DNA from 2 places in the Massilia sp. 01N410 genome. Region 1 is predicted to be linked to the other one. Evidence: predicted binding sites of a transcription regulator. Region 1 holds the regulator's gene; the other holds the start of a gene.
What was found. The regulator sigma-54, encoded in region 1, starts transcription at its own class of promoters, with help from an activator protein. The targets are predictions, from matches to a motif close to TGGCANGNAANCTGCTTT.
Positions count from the first base shown of each region.

Region 2: a site for sigma-54 is predicted at 5,322-5,339, ahead of prpB (methylisocitrate lyase). Genes of this name have one in related genera too.

Region 1 covers NZ_JBFTRV010000010.1:71,447-78,753, forward strand. The annotation lists gene AC1DOP_RS15050 (enoyl-CoA hydratase/isomerase family protein) at 1-961, opposite strand, end outside; gene hpf (ribosome hibernation-promoting factor, HPF/YfiA family) at 1,066-1,425, opposite strand; gene AC1DOP_RS15060 (RNA polymerase factor sigma-54) at 1,528-3,024, opposite strand; gene lptB (LPS export ABC transporter ATP-binding protein) at 3,027-3,803, opposite strand; gene lptA (lipopolysaccharide transport periplasmic protein LptA) at 3,803-4,363, opposite strand; gene lptA (lipopolysaccharide transport periplasmic protein LptA) at 4,364-4,945, opposite strand; gene lptC (LPS export ABC transporter periplasmic protein LptC) at 4,942-5,550, opposite strand; gene AC1DOP_RS15085 (KdsC family phosphatase) at 5,564-6,097, opposite strand; gene AC1DOP_RS15090 (KpsF/GutQ family sugar-phosphate isomerase) at 6,097-7,131, opposite strand; gene AC1DOP_RS15095 (monovalent cation:proton antiporter family protein) at 7,220-7,307, shown strand, end outside.
Region 2 covers NZ_JBFTRV010000013.1:117,366-124,672, forward strand. The annotation lists gene acnD (Fe/S-dependent 2-methylisocitrate dehydratase AcnD) at 9-2,624, opposite strand; gene AC1DOP_RS17905 (GNAT family N-acetyltransferase) at 2,621-3,145, opposite strand; gene prpC (bifunctional 2-methylcitrate synthase/citrate synthase) at 3,191-4,357, opposite strand; gene prpB (methylisocitrate lyase) at 4,385-5,275, opposite strand; gene AC1DOP_RS17920 (M20/M25/M40 family metallo-hydrolase) at 5,544-7,157, shown strand; gene AC1DOP_RS17925 (alpha/beta fold hydrolase) at 7,160-7,307, shown strand, end outside.

The DNA of each region.
Region 1 (7,307 bases):
TCACCAGCGCGCGCACGCCTTCCAGCACTTCGCCGTGTTCGAAGTTGCGGCGCACCAGCGAGCGCTCCATGCGCAGGCAGGCGGCCACGTCCATCGTGGCGCCGCGCACCAGCATCTCGCGCGTCACGCACATCATCAGCGGCGAGCGCTGGCGCATCGCGGCCAGGGCCTTCTGCGCGAATGGGGTGTCATCGCCCTCCAGCGAGACCATCACGGCCTGTACCGAGTCGGCGCCAAAGTGCCTGTCGACCAGCGCGCGTTGCGCTTCGAGTTCGCTGGCGCCGGCCTGCTGCGCGAACGGCGCGGCGAAGGCGCGGATCGCATCGGCCAGCTGCTTGCCCGGCGTCGCAGCGATCAGCGCATGCAGTGCCGGCAGTTCGGCGCCCGGCACGAACACGTCGGCCAGGCCGACGTAGAGCGCATCGGCGGCGCCGATGGTCAGCCCCGTCAGTCCCAGATGCATGCCGAGCGCGCCCGGCGCATGCGACAGGAAGTGGCTGCCGCCGACGTCCGGGAACAGGCCGATGTTCACCTCGGGCATGGCCATCTTCGTGCGTTCGGTCACGATGCGCAGGCCGGTCTCGGGCCCGCCCTGGGCGATACCCATGCCGCCGCCCATGACCACGCCGTCCATCAACGAGATATAGGGTTTCGGATAGAAGTGGATCAGGTGGTTCAGCGCGTATTCTTCGGTAAAGAAGTCTTCCAGCAGGGCACTGCCTCCAGTGGGCGTAGCGCGCCCGGCCTGGTGGAAGAAGCGGATGTCGCCGCCTGCGCACAGGGCTTTCTCGCTGCTGCTCTTGATAACGACGGCGTCGACGTTCGAATCGTCGCGCCAGGCCAGCAGGGTCTCCGTCAGTGCGCGCACCATCTCCAGCGACAGCGAGTTCAGGGCCTTGGGACGGTCGAGGGTAATGATGCCGGTGCCGCTGGCAACGCGGGTCTGCACGTATTCGCTCATGTTCTTTTATTTATTGAAATGGAAAACGGCATTGTAGCGCGGCCCGGAAAACGAAAAGGGCGCCAGATGCGCCCTTCCTTGCTTGTGCTGCGCCAGCGGAAGGATCACGCTGTAGCGGCAGCTTCTCCTCCATCGTTGGGTATGCGCTTGAGCGGTGTACTACTGTGATCCTGCAGCATCTGCTTGTACTTCTGCACCTGCCGGTCGAGCCGGTCCATCAGCATGTCGATCGCGGCGTACAAGTCGTGCGCGGCGCTGGCGACGTGAACGATCTTGCCGGCGAGGCGCAAGTTGATCTCGGCCTTCTGGCGTTTTTCTTTCTCGGTGAGATTGTCAATGCAGAGGATGACGTGGGAGTCGATCACTTGATCGAAATGGCGGGTGATGCGTTCGAGCTTGTTCTGTACGTATTCACGGATTGCCGGGGTTACATCGAGATGATGTCCGCTGATAGTGAGATTCATACACACTCCTTTGATGATGCGCTGCCTGTCGTACGCGCATACCACGCACCAGGGCAGCGTTGTTGCAAGAAGCTTGCTGCAAGAGCTTGCTGAAAGAGCTTGCTACAGAGATTTACGGAGGCTGACGGGAGGGATCTTCAGCGCCTCGCGGTATTTCGCTACCGTGCGGCGTGCGATAACCATTCCCTGTTCCCCTAGCATCTCCGCGATCTTGCTGTCGGATAAAGGGTTTTTGGGGTCTTCTGCTCCTGTGAGTTGTACGATGAGAGCCCGGATCGCGGTCGAGGAGGCTTCTCCTCCTGCCTCGGTCGCGACGTGACTCCCGAAAAAGTACTTCAACTCGAACATGCCGTGCGGCGTCAGCATGTATTTCTGAGTTGTGACACGAGAAATTGTGCTCTCGTGTAGACCTAGTGTATCAGCTATCTCACGTAAAACAAGGGGCCGCATGGCAACGGCGCCATGGGAGAAAAAGTTCCGCTGGCGCTCCACGATTGCTTGAGCTACCCGAAGGATAGTATCGAAGCGCTGGCGCATGTTTTTGATGAGCCATTTTGCTTCCTGCAACTGCGCCGCCAGCTGGGATTCCGATTTTCCCTGCTTCATCAAGGTGGCATACAGGCTGTTCACGCGCAGGCGCGGCATCACCTCGGGATTCAGCTGCACGCTCCAGCCGTCCTTCGCGCGGCGCACGATTACGTCCGGCACCACGAAGTCGGAAACGTCGGAAGCGAAGGCCGCGCCCGGATGCGGATTGCAATGGCGGATCACGGCCTGGGCTTCGCGCAGGTCTTCGTCGTCGCAGTCGAGGGCTTTCTTGAGCTTGTTGAATTCGCGCTGCGCGAACCAGGTCAGGTAGCGTTCGACGATGGTCAGCGCCATGCGCCGCGTGACCAGCGGCACGCCCGGCATGCGGCGGATCTGCAGCGCCAGGCATTCGGCGGCGCTGCGCGCGCCCACGCCGGGCGGGTCCATGCTTTGCACCAGCGCCAGCGCGGTGCGCAACTCCTCGAATTCCACTTCGAGTTCGGCCGGGAGGCGCGCATGCAGCTCGTCCAGGGTTTCTTCGAGGTAGCCGTTGTCGTCGAGGGTGTCGACGACGATCTCGACCAGCGCGCAATCGCGCGGCGACATGCAGGTCAGGCGTACCTGCTCCATCAAGTGTTCGCGCAGCGAGACCGGGCTGGCTTCCAGCTGCGGGCGGCCGTCCTCTTCCTCGCCGCCGCTGCCGCTGCCGGAACGGCCAGAATCGCCCCAGTCCATGTCGTGCTCGGCGCCGCCGGCATCGCCGTTGTCGCTGTCGCCGCCTTCGGCTTCGGCGCCACCGCCGCCATTGCCCTCCTCGCCCTGGCTGGACGAGGGCGGCGAGTCGGGCGTGGTGGAGGTCGACGCGCCGTTGTTGATCGCGCCGTCGGCCAGCAGGCGCACCGAGTGGTCGAGCGGATCGTCGAGGCGTTCGAGCAGCGGGTTGTCGCTGAGGACCTGTTCAATCTCCTGGTGCAGCTCGAGAGTGGACAGCTGCAGCAGCCGGATCGACTGCTGGAGTTGCGGTGTCAGCGCAAGGTGCTGTGAGGTCTTGAGTTGCAGCGTCTGTTTCATGACTACATCCGGAAATGTTCACCCAGGTAGACGCGGCGAACCGATTCATTGGCGATGATGTCGTCCGGGCGTCCCGACGCCAGCACCGCGCCCTGGTTGATGATGTAGGCACGGTCGCAGATGCCGAGCGTCTCGCGCACGTTGTGGTCGGTTATCAGGACGCCGATGCCGCGCTCCTTCAGGAAGCGCACGATGCGCTGGATCTCGATCACCGCGATCGGATCGACGCCGGCAAACGGCTCGTCCAGCAGCACGAAGCGCGGGTTGGTGGCGAGGGCGCGCGCAATCTCCACGCGGCGCCGTTCGCCGCCCGACAGCGACAGCGCCGGGTTCTCGCGCAGCTTCTCGATCTGCAGCTCGGCCAGCAGCTCGTTGAGGCGCTCCTCGATGCGGTTCTTGCCCAGCGGCTTGCCGTCCTCGCGCTGCAGTTCCAGCACGGCGCGGATGTTCTCCTCCACCGTCAGCTTGCGGAACACCGAGGCTTCCTGCGGCAGGTAGGACAGGCCCAGCATGGCGCGCCGGTGGATCGGCAGGCTGGTGATGTCGGTGCCGTTGATGACAATGGCGCCGGCGTCGGCCGGCACCAGGCCCACGATCATGTAGAACGAGGTCGTCTTGCCGGCGCCGTTCGGGCCGAGCAGGCCCACCACCTCGCCGCAGGCGACCTGCAGCGAAACGTCGCGCACCACCAGGCGCTTGCCGTAGCTTTTCTGCAGCCCCTTGGCCACCAGGGTGCTGCCGCCGCTCGCGATGGCGGCGGCGTCTGCGTGTACATCCATCATTGCTTTCCTGCTTCCGGTTGCCCGGCCGACGCAGTGCGGCGCGGATAAAAAGTAAAACTGGCGCGGGCCTTGCCGGGCCTGTCGACGCCGCTCGGGTCGTTCAGGTTCAGCAGGACTTCCTTGCGCGCATCGTAGGCGATGAATTCGCCGCCCATTTCACGCATCACGTTGCTGCCTTCCAGCTGCCTGATGGCGGCGTTCGAACTGAACTTGACGACCTCGGTGCGCTCGTCGTACTCGATGCGCTCGGCCTGGCCTTCGTCCCACTGCTCGGGGCCGCTGTCGCGCTTCTGGCGGAACGACGCCGGCTTGCCGGGCGCCGCGACCAGGACGATGGTCTTGTAACCGTCCGGCGCTTCCTTGATCTCGGCACGCTCGGCCTTCAGCAGCATGGTGCCGCGGGTGGCGGTCACGCCGCCGGTCAGGACCACGGTTTGCGTGACCTGGTCCAGGGTCCCGTTGCCCCCGACCACCTTCAGCGGCTTGAGCGCATCCGCCCGCTCCGCCTGCGCCAGCGGCGCCAGCAACAGCGCGGCAGCGGCAAGGACGGCCTTCATTTACTGCTTCCCTGCCGGCGCCGCCGGCGTGGTCGCGGGAGCCGCCGCCGGCGCGGTACGGCGCGGCGCGATGATGATGGTGCCGCGTCCGCCGCCCGGCTTGCTTTCGCCGCTGGTGTCGTTGAACACGTTGGCCTGCTCGGTGCGGTTGTCGTAGGAGATGAACGGGCCGTTCACCTCGCTGGTCATGCGCTTGCCCTCGAGCTGCTTGACGACCGCGTTCGAGAACAGCTTGACCAGCTCGGTGCGCTCGTCGTATTCGATGCGCTGGGCCTGGCCTTCGACCCACAGGTCGGGGCCGCCGTCACGCTTCTGGCGGAAGGTCGCGGGCTGGCCCGGCGCGGCGGTCAGGGTCACCGCCATATAGCCTTCCGGCGATTCCGTGAGCACGGCCTTGTCGGCCTTGATCGTCAGGGTGCCGCGGGTCAGCACGACGTTGCCGGTGAAGGTGCGGGTCTGGGTGACCTCGTCGATGTGCGCGTTGTTGAAATCGATCTTGGCCTGCTTGAGAGAATCCGCACGCTCCGCCGAGGCGGTCAGGCTTGCCAGCGACAGCGCGGCGACAGCGAGTATTTTTTTCATTGTTTTCCTTTCGGCGGGAAGATGAGTTCTCCGCGGCCGCCCAGCGTCACCTGCTGTGTGGCGTTGTTGGCGACCATGCCGACGCCGGTGACCGAGGCGGCGCCGAGCGTCATCTGGATCGGCTTGTCGGTCTTCGAGATTTCCTCGTCCGGCAGCACGGTCAGCGCCTCGGTGCGGATGCGCATCGGCTTCGAGGTGGCGTTGCCGGGACGCGAGATGTCGACATTGCCGATCAGGTCGATCTGGTTCTGGTCCTGGTTGACGTTGGCGGTGTTCGCCGTCATCGTCATGTGCGGCCGGTCGGTGCTCATGCTCTGCACGACCGGCTTGTCGATCACCGAGGTGTTGTTGGCCGGGCGGTGGGTCAGGCGCTCGCCCGAGATCACGTAGCGCGGCTGGCCGGCTTCCGACATCCGCACGAAGCTGAAGTTGTCGATGATGTAGTCCGGATCGTCGCCCACGTCGACGCGGTGCGCTTCGCCTTCGCCGCGCATCACCTGCACCAGCCAGAAGCTGCCGAAGGCGAAGAACACGGCCGCCAGCATCAATGCCAGCAGACGCCAGCGGTGCGCGGTGCGCTTGTTGACGTAGGTCGTGGTCGCCATGGCTTGCGAAGGATTATCCAAAGTACGGTGCCAATGCCTGTTCGTAGGTTCCCTGGGCGCGCATCACCATGTCGCAGACTTCGCGCACGGCGCCGCGTCCGCCCGCATTCTTCGTCACGTAGTGGGCGCGGTACTGCACTTCCGGATGGCCGCTCGGCACCGTGACGGCAAAGCCGACGCGGGTGAACAGCGGCAGGTCGATCACGTCGTCGCCGATGTAGCCGCACTGCTCGGCCGTCACGCCGGTCTTTTCCAGCAGCTCGGCAAAGGCCAGGCGCTTGTCGTGCTGGCCCTGGAACACGTGGGTGATCCCGAGGTCGGCGGCGCGCTTGACCACGATCGGCGAATTGCGCGCGCTGATGATGGCGGTCTGCACGCCGGTGCGGTTCAGCAGCTGGATGCCGAGGCCGTCCAGCACGAAGAAGGTCTTGGTGATCTCGCCGTTGGCGTCATAGGTCAGGCTGCCGTCGGTGAGGACACCGTCGACGTCGAAGATCATGACCTTCACGCGCGCGGCACGCTGCAGATGTTCCAGCTGGGTCACCATCAGATCACCTTGGCGCGGGTCAGGTCGTGGATGTGGAGGGCGCCGACCAGCATGCCGTCGGCGTCGGTCACCAGCATCTGGTTGATGCGGAATTCCTCCATCACGGCAACGGCGTCGACCGCCAGCTGCTCGGGATGGATGCGGCGCGGATTCGCGTGCATGACGTCCTGGATCGTCAGCCTGCTGAAGTCATGGGTCTTCTCGAACAGGCGGCGCAGGTCGCCGTCGGTGAACACGCCGACCGGGCGGCCGGCGTCGTCGACGATGGCGGTCATGCCCATGCCCTTCTGCGAGATTTCCAGCAGGGCCTCGGTCAGCGGAGCATTCGGCTTCACTTTCGGCACCGCGTCGCCGCTGCGCATCACGTCGCGCACGTGGGTCAGCAGCTTGCGGCCGAGGGCGCCGCCCGGGTGCGACAGGGCGAAGTCTTCCGACTTGAAGCCGCGCAGCTCCAGCAGCGCGACGGCGAGGGCATCGCCCAGCGCCAGGGTGACGGTGGTGGACGCGGTCGGCGCCAGGTTCAGCGGGCAGGCTTCCTTGTCGACCGAGACGTCGAGGTGGACGTCGGCAACCTGGGCCAGGCGCGAGCCCGGCTTGCCGGTCATGGCGATCACGGGCACGCGCATGCGCTTGACGGCCGGAATCACGACCGCCAGCTCGGCGCTTTCGCCGGAATACGAGATCGCGACCAGCACGTCCTGCGGCGTGACCATGCCGAGGTCGCCGTGGGCGGCTTCGGCCGGGTGCAGGAACAGGGCCGGGGTGCCGGTCGAGGCCAGGGTCGCGGCGATCTTGCGGCCAATGTGACCCGACTTGCCGATGCCCGAGACGACCACGCGGCCCTTGCAGGCCAGCATCAGGGCCACAGCTTGCGCAACGGCAGGCTTCAGGCTGTCGTCCTGGCCGAGACGCGCGCTCAGCTTGCGGATCGCTTCGCCTTCGATGTCCAGGGTCTCGCGCGCCAGCTCCAGAGCGCGCTTTGCCTGGGCCTCGTCAAAACTTGTCAACATTATTTTTTCATCGGTTACACTCATGGTGGAAGTATATCCGAATTGCGAAAGCAAAAAACTTGCCAGACGTAACAGAGCGCACATATTTACGGGATCGTGACCACACCCCAGCATGACATCAGGCCTTGAATTAACTCTTCTGCTGCTGGGCAGCGCCGTTCTTGGCGTGGTTGCGTTCCGGATGCTCCACCTCCCCCCGA
Region 2 (7,307 bases), on a different contig from region 1:
GTTCAATATCATGCAGCGACTTTGGTGGTCGCCAAAAAGTCCTGCGCAAACCGCTGCAGCACGCCGCCGGCCTCGTAGATCGACACCTCTTCCGCCGTATCCAGGCGGCAGATCACCGGCACCTCGACCGTCTCGCCGTTCTTGCGATGGATGACCAGCGTAAGCGTCGCGCGCGGCGTGCGCTCGCCCACCACGTCATAGGTCTCGGTACCGTCCAGGCCCAGGGTCAGGCGGGTGGTGCCCGGCTGGAATTCCAGCGGCAGCACGCCCATGCCGACCAGGTTCGTGCGGTGGATGCGCTCGAAGCCTTCGGCCACGATGGCTTCCACGCCCGCCAGGCGCACGCCCTTGGCCGCCCAGTCGCGCGAGGAGCCCTGGCCATAGTCGGCACCGGCCACCACGATCAGCGGCTGCTTGCGTTCCATATAGGTCTCGATCGCTTCCCACATGCGCGTGACCTGCCCTTCCGGCTCGATGCGGGCCAGCGAGCCGGCGCGCACGCTGCCGTCGGCATTGCGCACCATTTCGTTCTTCAGCGTTGGATTGGCGAAGGTTGCGCGCTGGGCCGTCAGGTGGTCGCCGCGGTGGGTCGCGTAGGAGTTGAAGTCCTCTTCCGGCAGGCCCATCTTGTGCAGGTATTCGCCGGCCGCGGAGTTCATCATGATGGCGTTCGACGGCGACAGGTGGTCGGTGGTGATGTTATCGCCCAGCACCGCCAGTGCGCGCATGCCTTTCATGGTGCGCTCGCCGGCCAGCGCGCCTTCCCAGTACGGCGGACGGCGGATATAGGTGCTCATCGGGCGCCAGTCGTACAGCGGCGACACGGCTTCTTCCGTCGTCTCCTGGCGCGCGAACATCACGTCGTACACATTGCGGAACTGCTGCGGCTTGACCGACTGCTCGACCACGGCGTCGATCTCGGCATCGCTCGGCCAGATGTCGGCCAGCCTGATCTCGCGGCCGGAGGCATCGACGCCCAGCACGTCCTTCTCGATGTCGAAGCGGATCGTGCCGGCGATCGCATAAGCCACCACCAGCGCCGGCGAAGCCAGGAAGGCTTGCTTGGCATAGGGGTGGATGCGGCCGTCGAAGTTGCGGTTGCCGGACAGGACGGCGGTCGCGTACAGGTCGCGCTCGACCACTTCTTTTTGAATGACCGGGTCCAGCGCGCCCGACATGCCGTTGCAGGTGGTGCAGGCAAAGGCGACGATGCCGAAGCCCAGCTTTTCCAGTTCCGGCAGCAGGCCCGCCTCTTCCAGGTAGAGCGCCACGGCCTTCGAGCCTGGCGCCAGCGACGATTTCACCCAGGGCTTGCGCAGCAGTCCCAGCTTGTTGGCGTTCCGCGCGATCAGGCCGGCGGCGATCATATTGCGGGGGTTGTTGGTGTTGGTGCAGCTGGTGATGGCGGCGATGATCACGGCGCCGTCCGGCATCAGGCCCGGCTCATTCTCGACCTTGCCGGCGATGCCCCGGGCCGCCAGTTCCGAAGTCGGCACGCGATTGTGGGGGTTGGAGGGTCCGGCGATGTTGCGCACCACGGTCGACAGGTCGAAATGCAGGGTGCGTTCGTACTCGACGTTCGCCAGGGTGTCGGACCACAGGCCCGCTTCCTTCGCATAGGTCTCGACCAGCTTCACCAGCTCGTCGTCGCGGCCGGTGAGCTTCAGGTACTTGATGGTCTGCTCGTCGATCGAGAACATGGCGGCGGTGGCGCCGTATTCGGGGGCCATGTTCGAGATCGTGGCGCGGTCGCCCAGGGTCAGGTTCGCCGAACCCTCGCCGAAGAATTCAAGATAGGCGGAGACGACTTTCGACTTGCGCAGGAATTCGGTCAGCGCCAGCACGATGTCGGTGGCGGTGATGCCGGGCTGCGGTTTCCCGGTCAGCTCGACACCGACGATGTCCGGCAGCCGCATATAGGAAGCACGGCCCAGCATGACGCTCTCCGCTTCCAGGCCACCGACGCCGATCGCGATCACGCCCAGCGCATCGACCATCGGGGTATGCGAGTCGGTGCCGACCAGGGTGTCCGGGAAGGCCACGCCATCCTTTACCTGGACCACGGGGCTCATGCGTTCGAGGTTGATCTGGTGCAGGATGCCGTTCCCCGGCGGGATCACGTCGACGTTCTGGAAGGCCTTCTTGGTCCACTCGATGAAGTCGAAGCGGTCTTCGTTGCGGCGGTCTTCGATGGCACGGTTCTTGGCGAAAGCGTCCGGATCGAAGCCGCCGCACTCGACCGCCAGCGAGTGGTCGACCACCAGCTGGGTCGGCACCACCGGGTTGACCAGGGCGGGATTACCGCCTTGCAGGGCGATGGCGTCGCGCAGGCCGGCCAGGTCGACCAGGGCGGTCTGGCCCAGGATATCGTGGCAGACCACGCGCGCCGGGAACCATGGGAAATCGAGGTCGCGCTTGCGTTCGATGAGCTGCTTCAGCGAAGGCACCAGGGCCTGCGGCTCGCAGCGGCGTACCAGGTTTTCGGCCAGCACACGCGAGGTGTAAGGCAGGCCGTCCCAGGCGCCCGGCTGGATTTCCTCGACTGCGGCCTTGGCGTCGAAGTAGTGCAGATTGGTCTGGGCGGCATCCTGTCCGCGCAGGGGTTTGCGATATTGGCTGTTCATGATGGATCAGGTGAAACCAGAGATAAGAGCAGGTGCTGCGTGGCGCAGTACCGGCCTTCGTGAAAGATGGCATCCGGCTGGACGCCGAATTGCTGGAAGCCGAGGCTGTCGTACAGGCGACGGGCCGGCGCGTTGTCCTCGTTGACCACCAGCGTGAGCTGCCGGATGTGGCCGAGCGAGCGGGCAAAGGCGATCAGATGCGCCGTCAGCAGTCGCCCGATGCCGGCGCCCTGATGCTCGCGCCCGACCATCAGGCTGTTCAGGCTGGCGACGTGACGCAGCCGCCTGCCCTCCTTGGCGCGCAGGCAGATGGCGCCGACCAGAAGTTCACGGTCGAAAGCGCCGAACCAGTGGTAGTCCGGCCTGGCAAGGCGCTCCGCATGCCAGGCGAGGGATTTGCCGAGCGCTTCTTCGTAGTCGGGACCGTGCGCGAACTGGAACTCGCGCAGGCTGGCCAGGCGCAGCTCGCGGTAGGCGGCTGTGTCGCTTGGGGTGAGTCGGCGGATAGTCGGATCGTTCATGTCATCCTTCGTCATCCCCACGAAAGCGGGGATGACGGCAGTGGTTTACTTACGCTCCGCCAGCGGCACGAACCTCAGATCCTCCGGACCGACATAGTTCGCGCTCGGACGAATGATCTTGTTGTCGATACGCTGCTCGATGATGTGTGCCGACCAGCCCGAGGTACGCGCGATCACGAACAGCGGCGTGAACATCGCGGTCGGCACGCCCATCATGTGGTAGGACACCGCCGAGAACCAGTCCAGGTTCGGGAACATCTTCTTCACTTCCCACATGACCGTTTCCAGGCGCTCGGCGATGTCGAACATCTTCATCGAACCGGCGCTCGCCGACAGATCGCGGGCTACTTCCTTGATCACCTTGTTGCGCGGGTCCGAGATCGTGTACACCGGGTGGCCGAAGCCGATCACGACTTCCTTGTTGGCGACGCGGTTGCGGATGTCGGCTTCGGCTTCGTCCGGGTTCTCGTAGCGCTTCTGGATCTCGAAGGCGACTTCGTTGGCGCCGCCGTGCTTCGGACCGCGCAGCGCGCCGATCGCGCCGGTGATGGCCGAGTAGATGTCGGAACCGGTGCCGGCGATCACGCGGCCGGTGAAGGTCGAGGCATTGAACTCGTGCTCGGCGTACAGTATCAGCGAAGTGTGCATCGCTTTCACCCACTCATCGGATGGCTTCTGGCCGTGCAGCAGGTGCAGGAAGTGACCGCCGATCGAGTCGTCGTCGGTCTCGACTTCGATGCGCTTGCCGTTATGGCTGAAGTGGTACCAGTACAGCAGCATCGAACCCGTTGACGCCATCAGGCGGTCGGCGATGTCGCGCGCCCCCGGGATGTTGTGGTCGTCCTTTTCCGGCAGGGTGCAGCCCAGCACCGAGACGCCGGTGCGCATCACGTCCATCGGGTGCGAGGCGGCCGGCAGGGCTTCCAGCGCGCTCTTCACCGCTTGCGGCAGGCCGCGCAACATCTTCAGCTTGGCCTTGTAGCCTTTCAGTTCGGCGGCGGTCGGCAGCTTGCCGTGCACCAGCAGGTAGGCGATCTCTTCGAATTCGGATGTGTCGGCCACGTCCAGGATGTCGTAGCCGCGGTAGTGCAGGTCGTTGCCGGAGCGGCCCACCGAGCACAGCGCGGTGTTACCGGCGGCGACGCCGGACAGGGCGACCGATTTCTTGGGTTTGAAAGTCGGGGTCTCGGTTTGGCTGGTCTGATCGGTCATGGTCTTGATATCTCCGTATTCGATGAATTATTTGGCTTTGTTCTGGGCAAACAGGGCATCGAGCTTCTGCTCGAAGCTATGGTAATCGATGCGGTCGTACAGTTCGGCGCGGGTCTGCATGGTGTCGACCACGCTCTTCTGGGTGCCTTCGCGGCGGATGGTCTCGTAGACGTTCTCGGCGGCCTTGTTCATGGCGCGGAAAGCCGACAGCGGATACAGCACGATGTCGACGTCGGCACCTTTCAACTCTTCGACGCTGAACAGCGGGGTCGCGCCGAATTCGGTGATGTTCGCGAGGATCGGCACCTTGACCGCCTTCTTGAACTGGGCGTACATCTCCAGGCTGGTGATCGCTTCCGGGAAGATCATGTCGGCGCCGGCTTCGACGCAGGCGACCGCGCGCTCCACGGCCTTGTCCAGGCCCTCGACGGCCAGCGCATCGGTGCGCGCCATGATGACGAAGTTGTCGTCGGTGCGGGCGTCGACGGCGGCTTTCACGCGGTCGACCATCTCGCCCTGGCTGACGATCTCCTTGCCCGGCCGGTGGCCACAGCGCTTGGCGCCGACCTGGTCTTCGATATGGCAGGCGCCGGCGCCGGCCTTGATCAGCGAGCGCACGGTGCGGGCCACGTTGAAGGCGGACGAGCCGAAGCCGGTGTCGATGTCGACCAGCAGCGGCAGGTCGCAGACGTCGGTGATGCGGCGCACGTCGATCAGCACGTCTTCCAGGCCCGAGATGCCGAGGTCGGGCAGGCCCAGGGAGCCGGCAGCCACGCCGCCGCCCGACAGGTAGATCGCGCGGTAGCCAGCGCGCTTGGCCAGCAGGGCGTGGTTGGCGTTGATCGCGCCGATCACCTGCAGCGGATGTTCTTCCTGCACGGCCTGGCGGAATTTGGCGCCTGCGGAGAGTTGGCTCATGTCCTCTTACCTTTCAATGATGCGTTGACGGGAATATGCCCTCACTAATGCAAACGGCGTGCCAAGCCAATCGCTGGCGCCTTGCCCCGTGTTTTCAAGCACTTGCGCCGTTTCGCCCTGCGTGTTTCGGCATCGATGTTTCACGAACGTTTCATTTTGAAACATCGTTGCGCAACACGCAAGCCTGGATCCTGTTCGCACAGCTGAGTTGCTCAGGCGTAGAATCCTCTGCGCAATTCCTTTTTGACAAAAACAACCAAGAGGATCTATGTGCGACATTCGTAAGGCCGGCCTGCTCGCCGGCATCGCCCTGCTCTGCTTCGGCGCCCATGCCGAACCGGTCGACGCCAACACCATCAACCGCATCGCCGACGAAGGCTATAACCGTGGCCAGGTCGTGAACCTGGCCGCCTACCTGAGCGACCGCATCGGCGGCCGCATGACCAATTCGCCGGCGATGCGCCAGGCGGAAAAGTGGACCCAGCAGATGTTCACGAGCTGGGGCCTGAAGAATGTCCACGCCGAAGGCTACGATTTCGGGCGCGGCTGGTGGATCGAATCCTCGAGCGTGCGCATGGTGGCGCCGCGGCCGCTGGCCCTGACCGCGATCCCGGTGGCCTGGACACCGGCGACCCGTGGCACCGTGAGCGCGACTATCGTGGTGGCGCCGGTCCGCAACGTGCGCGACCTGGCCCAGTACAAGGGCAAGGTGAAAGGCAGGATCGTGCTGGTCAGCTATCCGGAGGTGCCGAAGGACGACACCGGCGCCACCTTCAAGCGCTACGACGAGGCCGAACTGGGCAAGTTGTCGACCTACGACCAGCCGCACTACGATCCGGACCAGTCGTTCGACCTGTACAAGAAATACTTCGAGCAGGCGCGCGAGATCGACCGCTTCATGGCGGCGGAAGGAGCGGTCGCGCTGGTCAAGATGTCCTACCGTAACGGCGGCCTGGTGCAGGGCGAAGGCTACTTCCACCGCAAGGGCGACACCGTCTCCCTGCCCGAAGTCGAGATGGCGGCCGAAGACTACCGCCGCCTGGCGCGCCTGGCCAAGGTCGGCGAAGTGAAGCTCGAACTGAACAGCAATGTCCACTTCGACGACCGCGACACGAACGCCTACAACATCCTGGCCGAGATCCCGGGCAGCGATCCCCAGGCCGGCTACGTGATGGCCGGCGCCCACCTCGACAGCTGGGTGGCCGGCGACGGCGCCGCCGACAACGGCGCCGGCTCGGTGGTGGTGATGGAAGCGGCGCGCATCCTCTCGCAGCTGGGCGTGAAGCCCAAGCGCACCATCCGCTTTGCGCTGTGGTCGGGCGAGGAACAAGGCCTGCTGGGCTCCCTCGCCTATATCAAAAATCACATCGCGACCCGCCCGCGCCCGAGCAATCCGGAGCACGCCAAACTGCCCGAATTCATGTGGGAGACCTACCCGGTCACGCCGCTGCCCGGCTATGACGAGATGGCCGCCTACTTCAACCTCGACAACGGCTCGGGCAAGATCCGCGGTATCTATGCCGAGGGTAACTTCGCGGCGATACCTGTGCTGAAGAACTGGCTCGCTCCCTTCGACAGCCTGGGTGCGAACAAGGTCGTGGCCAAGAAGACCGGCGGCACCGACCACCAGATCATGGCCGGCATGGGCCTGCCCGCCTTCCAGTTCATCCAGGACCCGCTCGACTACGGTTCGCGCGTGCACCATTCGAACCTCGACACCTTCGACCACCTGCGCACCGAAGACCTGCGCCAGGCCGCGGTGATCATGGCCACCGTGCTGCTGCAGGCGGCCGAGAGCGACACACCGATGCCGCGCAACGTGCTGCCGAAGCAGCCGACGCCGACCGATCCCTTCCACTACCGCGATCCGGCCAAGGAATGAGGATGAGGCGCGCATACGCATCGCTTGCCTGCGCGCTGCTGCTGGCCGGTCCGGGTGCGAACGCCCGGGCCGACGGCATCGCCAGCCGCGCCGAGGCGGTGAAGATCGTCGCCGACATGCGCCGCATCGTCACCCCGCAGGGCATCGAAA